2 linked regions of the Spirosoma aureum genome follow. Each later gene encodes a partner of the first gene's protein in a complex. Links are inferred from orthologs where the notes say so. Each region holds a gene or a part of one and is shown in the gene's direction. Other genes may lie near its edges.

Region 1 (3,170 bases):
AAGACATATTTCTGGTACTCGGCATCAAGCCAATTTTGCGTAAACCAGTCAGACTGCAATTTTTTCATAGACTTACTAACGCACTTTAGTCAGCATATTGGTTGCTCAAAATAGCGAATAGGTATCAAAAAACCAAATTCTGTTTGCCTGAATCGTGTTTTATGAGAAGGAATTGTAAAGAAACCAGTAAATGGCAGTCTGTCAGTCTTAAGCCTGAAAATTTGACAGTCTGTCGGGTTGGCACAAAAATTGGCAGTCGGTGAACGACGTGTAATGCATTGCACAACTAGTTAATAACCTTAATCAACTCATTATCATGGTAGCAGAAACGGAAAGCGTTAAAGTGAACGTGAAACCGCTGGCTGACCGGGTGCTGGTAGAAGCAGCCCCGGCCGAAGAAAAAACCTCGTTCGGGATTATTATTCCTGATACGGCAAAGGAAAAACCCCAGCGCGGAACAGTCGTAGCCGTTGGTGCGGGCAAGAAAGATGAACCCCTAACGGTTCAGGTGGGCGATACGGTACTGTATGGCAAATATGCTGGTACAGAAATCACCGTTGATGGCAAAGAGTACCTCATCATGCGCGAATCGGACATTTTCGCAATCCTGTAAATCAATGAATAATGTACAATGCACAATGAAGTAAACGCTTCTGCATTGCACATTGTCCATTTTTCATTTTACATTCTACATTTTCAAAAAAATGGCTAAGAAAATTTTCTTCGATACCGAAGCCCGTGAACGTATTAAAAAGGGTGTTGATACCCTGGCCGACGCGGTTAAAGTTACCCTCGGTCCTAAAGGCCGGAATGTTATTCTGGATAAAAAATTCGGCTCTCCTGTTATCACCAAAGATGGTGTTACGGTTGCCAAAGAAATTGAGCTGAAAGATGCCATGGAAAACATGGGTGCTCAGCTGGTGAAAGAAGTAGCTTCGAAAACTGCTGATTCAGCAGGTGACGGTACAACAACTGCCACTGTTTTAGCACAAGCGATCTACTCGATCGGTGCCAAGAACGTTGCAGCGGGGGCTAACCCAATGGACCTGAAGCGTGGCATCGAAAAGGCGGTATTAGCCGTTGTTGCTAACCTGACCGAACAGGCGCAGACAGTTGGTGACGATTTCGGTAAAATCGAACAAGTAGCTACCATTTCGGCTAACCATGACGAAGAGATCGGTAAAATGATCGCCGAAGCCATGAAAAAAGTTGGCAAAGAAGGCGTTATTACGGTTGAAGAAGCTCGCGGAACAGAAACGGAAGTAAAAACCGTAGAAGGTATGCAGTTCGACCGTGGTTACCTGTCGCCCTACTTCGTGACGAATACGGAGAAAATGGAAGCTGAACTGGATCGTCCATTCATCCTGATCTCTGAAAAGAAAGTATCGTCGATGAAAGAACTGCTGCCAGTTCTGGAGCAGGTTGCTCAAACCGGCCGTCCGTTGCTGATCATCGCTGAAGATGTTGATGGTGAAGCTCTGGCGACACTGGTTGTCAACAAAATTCGGGGTGCCCTGAAAGTTGCCGCCGTGAAAGCTCCAGGCTTTGGCGATCGCCGGAAGGCTATGCTGGAAGACATTGCTATCCTGACGGGTGGCCAGGTTATCAGCGAAGAGCGCGGTTTCAAACTCGAAAACGCAACGATCGATTACTTAGGTCAGGCTGAAAAAATTCTGATTGACAAAGACAATACGACCATCGTGAACGGTGTCGGTCAGAAAGAAGATATCGCCGGTCGTGTCAATCAGATCAAAGCCCAAATTGAAAACACGACATCAGATTACGACCGCGAGAAATTGCAGGAGCGTCTGGCCAAACTGTCGGGTGGTGTGGCTATCCTCTACATCGGTGCTGCTACCGAAGTAGAAATGAAAGAAAAGAAAGATCGCGTTGACGATGCGTTGCACGCAACCCGCGCAGCCGTTGAAGAAGGTATCGTAACGGGTGGCGGTATTGCCCTGATCCGTGCGATCTCGTCACTGGACGCTATCAAACCAATCAACGAAGACGAAAAAACGGGTATCAATATCATCCGTGTAGCCCTCGAATCACCTTTGCGTACGATTGTTGCCAATGCCGGTGGCGAAGGATCAGTGATCGTAAACAAAGTGAAAGATGGTCAGGGTGGCTTCGGCTACAACGCGAAGAACGATACGTTCGAAGATCTGTTCGCAGCGGGTATCATCGATCCGAAAAAAGTAACCCGTCTTGCTCTGGAAAACGCAGCGTCAATTGCAGGTCTGTTGCTGACAACGGAATGCGTTATTGCTGACGAGCCAGAAGAAGCTCCAGCCGGTGGCGGTGCAGGTATGCACGGCGGTGGCGGCATGGGCGGCATGATGTAATATTGCTTGCTTCCAAAGGAATCAGCTGATTCCCTTAAATATAGAAGCGACTCTGATCGATTGATCAGAGTCGCTTCTTTTTTGTTAATCTATCTAGTTTTCTAATGGGAGTCCGATCCGATAAAAACTGGCCGCTACGAGATAAAAACCTGAAATCTAACCGGTTTATGTATCCTCAAATCTAATCGATAGGTATGTTACTGGTATATAAACAAAAAAGCCAAGCGAGACACTCTCTTGGCTTTCTGATTTACTCAACGTTATGAAAAACTTTTCTTTTCGACACAATAATAAAACAAAAATAAAAAAGATTCATTCTTTTTTATAAAATAATTTTTTAGACAAATTTTAAGTACTTAGTAGTCAATGATTTACCCCGGACAGTCGGTCTTTTTTTAGGTATAAATACTTCGTTATTTCTACTAATTTCGCAGCAGAATAGCTTTCAATACGCCATCATCACTGGCTTTATTTGGTGCTTTATAAGGTAAGTCAGGATTGTTTTTTCAGTAGTTCAGTGAGTTCCTATTCCATCTATAATGCCCGTTTCAAACTAGTTGGCCTAAGCTTAACGGATAACCTATGGAACAGCAAATGGACTATTATTGATGCCAGAATCAACACCATTAATAAATAGTTATTTATCATCTGGCGACATTAATAGCAAAAAATACCATCGTTGATTGTCGTTAGCTTACTTAGCTAAGTCGAATTAGCCCTATGAAAATTAGACAAACACAACCCCATCCCGAATTACCAGTTTTCGGTCGGCAAGATCTGCCAGATGTTCATTATGAGTAACAATAACAAACGTCTGCCCGAAAT
Region 2 (3,300 bases), 1.5 Mb from region 1 along the record:
TGGGTAATCAAAACCAAAAAATCCTGTTTTGACCCGACCTTACCCGAAATCATGGATTTTCGCGTCGAACAGGGCGGTGATTGCCGGTTTGTATATGTGATGCCATTTGATGATAAAACGGCTCTGGTGGAGTTTACACTCTTTAATGATAAGCGCCTGGCTGATGATGAATACGAAACAGAACTACGCCACTATATCGATCGGTTTTTAAATACCGGCACGTACGAAATCTGTGAAGTTGAAACGGGTATAATTCCAATGAGTGACGAGCCAACACAGGAAAATCCTTCCGAACACATTGTGCGAATTGGCACGTCAGGCGGGCACACAAAACCGTCAACAGGTTATACATTCCAGCGGACGCAGCGTTACTTACAATCAATTGTTACAAATTTGGCGGAGGCAGGTAAGCCTAATCGGAAATTCCCCTGGTCAAAAAGTCGATTTAAATTATATGACAGTATATTGTTGAATGTTCTGGAAAATCATCGGTACCCCGCCGATGACTTATTTACCCGGCTGTATACTGAAAATCAAGCGGTGAGTGTCTTTAAGTTTCTGGATGAAGACACCCGCCTTATGGATGAAATCCGGTTGTTTTCGACAATGCCCTGGTGGCCATTTACAGTGGCTTTCTTCGATGTGATTCGTCGGAAAATGTTTGGATAAAGAAAAATAAGCAGGATTATAGGGTGAGTGTATCAGCTTGCCCTTCGTTATTAAGAGCCAATAATTGCCTGTATAGTCAAGTTGACTATTTCGATAAAAGTAAGTAAAACAAAAGTGTTGATCCTGCCCAATAAGAGCCGCATCGGATCTGTTCCTTGTCCCTTGCGAAATATCTCGTAGATTTGTTATTCAAACCAAGTCATACAGAGCAGTAATGCCTTATCTCTTCACTTCCGAATCTGTTTCTGAGGGACATCCCGACAAAGTCGCGGATCAAATTTCCGACGCACTAATTGATAATTTCCTGGCTTTCGATCCATCGAGTAAAGTAGCTTGCGAAACGCTGGTTACGACCGGACAGGTCGTTTTGGCCGGTGAGATCAAGACAGATACCTATTTAGACGTTCAGAAAATTACCCGCGATGTGATTCGTAAGATTGGATATACCAAGAGCGAATACATGTTTGAGGCCAATTCCTGTGGTATTTTCTCGGCTCTTCACGATCAATCGGCTGATATCAATCAGGGAGTTGACCGGAAAGCGGTTAGTGAAGATTTCGAATCGCGTGCCAACGCTCAGGGAGCTGGTGATCAGGGTATGATGTTCGGTTACGCGACAAACGAAACCGATAACTACATGCCGTTGCCGCTGGATCTGGCGCATGCAATCCTGCGTGAAATGTCAAACATCCGAAATAACGAAAACGAATTAATGCCTTATCTGCGGCCCGATGCCAAGTCGCAGGTGACCATTGAATATTCGGATGATCACCAGCCAATTCGTATCGATACCATTGTCGTTTCGACCCAGCACGATGATTTTGCTGATGACGAAACGATGCTGGCTAAAATCAAAGAAGACATCATTAACATTGTGATTCCGCGCGTCAAGGCAGCACAGAACGTCGAATTGCATAGCTTGTTTACGGATAACATCACCTATTACATTAACCCAACGGGCAAATTTGTAATAGGTGGTCCTCACGGTGACACTGGTCTGACCGGCCGTAAGATTATTGTCGATACCTACGGTGGTAAAGGGGCTCACGGCGGTGGTGCTTTTTCGGGTAAAGATCCCTCAAAAGTGGACCGTTCGGCGGCTTATGCAACGCGTCATATTGCGAAGAATTTAGTAGCTGCTGGTCTCTGCGATCAGGTTTTAGTACAAGTCTCTTATGCCATCGGGGTAGCAAAACCTTGTGGTTTGTACGTAAACACCTACGGCACAGCCAAAGTAGATTTACACGACGGTGAAATTGCTACTAAAGTTGAAGAGCTGTTCGATATGCGCCCATATGCTATCGAACAACGACTCAAGCTCCGGAACCCGATTTATTCTGAAACAGCTGCTTATGGACATATGGGCCGCAAGAATGAAATCGTGAAGAAAACATTTGGTTCTAACGGACACTCAAAAGAGGTAGAAGTAGAACTATTTACCTGGGAAAAGCTTGACTTTGTTGATAAGGTCAAGGAAGCCTTTGGCTTATAATTGATTATTATCAAAAAAGCGAAAGCCACTCCTGCAGGAGTGGCTTTCGCTTTTTTGATGGATTACGATCTATAACTCATCGGGTTCAAAGACCTCTTCTTCTTCCTCTCTCATCCGGGTTTGTGCTTCGGTAATGGCCGGACTAAAAATGTCATTCCTTTTTTGTTTGCAACGAACCAGTTTATCTTTTAAAACCTCAAGCACCCTATCGGTTGCGCTCTCGAAACTTTTGTCGTGTTCTTTCACGAATAGCTCCTTGCCGGGGATTGTGAGTCGAACTTCGATCACTTTCTCTTTGATTTTATTAGAATCGGCCCCGTCTAACTTGAGGAACACCTCAGCACCGATAATACGGTCATGAAAAGTGTCTAATTTGTTCAGTTTGGCCTGGACAAAGTCTAACAGGCTCTGATCTGCCGTGAACCTCACGGCGTGAATTTGTAGTCTCATTGTGTCGCTTTTAAAAGTGAATTGAAACAAGAACATCAATGGACTGTCTAAGTTTGGGTATCTCGACCACAATGTCAAGGCCTGCTACGAAAGATGCAATTGTGTTTCACGGAATACAGTCGAGAAGTGTTCCTAACTCTTTAGAGTGAGTGATTTAATGATTATCGTGGAACGGTTAAATACAAAGATTCTTCAGAAAGTATAATTTGTGTGTGTTAGTCGAGGTAAATATGCACAGCCTGCTTTGGGCGAAGTGTAATGAGGGGCTGTGTTTTGATCCGTAAACCCGACATAGGACGAAGATCAAAACGATGCAGCAGAACGGTTAGCAGGGCCTGCATTTCCATGAGCGCAAATTGATTGCCTATGCATAACCGTGGGCCTCCGCCAAAGGGTAGAAAGGCATATGGGTGTCGATCTTTACTTTGCTCAGGTGCGAAGCGATCGGGGTTAAATCGTTCTGGATCAGGCCAGCTATCAGGATCGTGATGCAGGACGTAAGGGCTAACCAATACACCCCGATTTGGTTCCAGCACGTAATCGCCGAATCGGTCAGGACCGAGCGACAGGCGGCTCATAATCCAGGCTGGTGGGTAAAGACGCAACGATTCACTAATGATTTGCGACAGGTAGGGCATTGCCCGTAAATCATCGGCCGAAGGACGGTCGCGTTGGCCAAGAACGGCATT

What was found.
Region 2: the proteins of groL (region 1) and metK are in contact, whole or in part, in a cryo-EM structure (PDB 8P4O), measured with the Escherichia coli proteins. The link is inferred for Spirosoma aureum from one-to-one orthologs.

The regions. Positions count from the first base shown.
Region 1 is NZ_CP050063.1:5,852,752-5,855,921, forward strand. The notes cover bases 187-3,024. They hold groL (chaperonin GroEL), read left to right. Parts: upstream 187-704; coding sequence 705-2,345; downstream 2,346-3,024. Other genes in these bases: G8759_RS23285 (co-chaperone GroES), read left to right, coding at 317-613. Also shown: G8759_RS23280 (hypothetical protein), read right to left, coding at 1-68; G8759_RS23295 (ABC transporter ATP-binding protein), read right to left, coding at 3,073-3,170.
Region 2 is NZ_CP050063.1:7,365,497-7,368,796, reverse strand. Bases 55-3,022 are described here. They hold metK (methionine adenosyltransferase), read left to right. Parts: upstream 55-883; coding sequence 884-2,161; downstream 2,162-3,022. Other genes in these bases: G8759_RS29335 (cytochrome P450), read right to left, coding at 2,827-3,022; G8759_RS29340 (HPF/RaiA family ribosome-associated protein), read right to left, coding at 2,231-2,611; G8759_RS29350 (lycopene cyclase family protein), read left to right, coding at 55-669. In the rest of the region: more of G8759_RS29350, read left to right, coding at 1-54; more of G8759_RS29335, read right to left, coding at 3,023-3,300. UniProt on the Escherichia coli protein: Catalyzes the formation of S-adenosylmethionine (AdoMet) from methionine and ATP.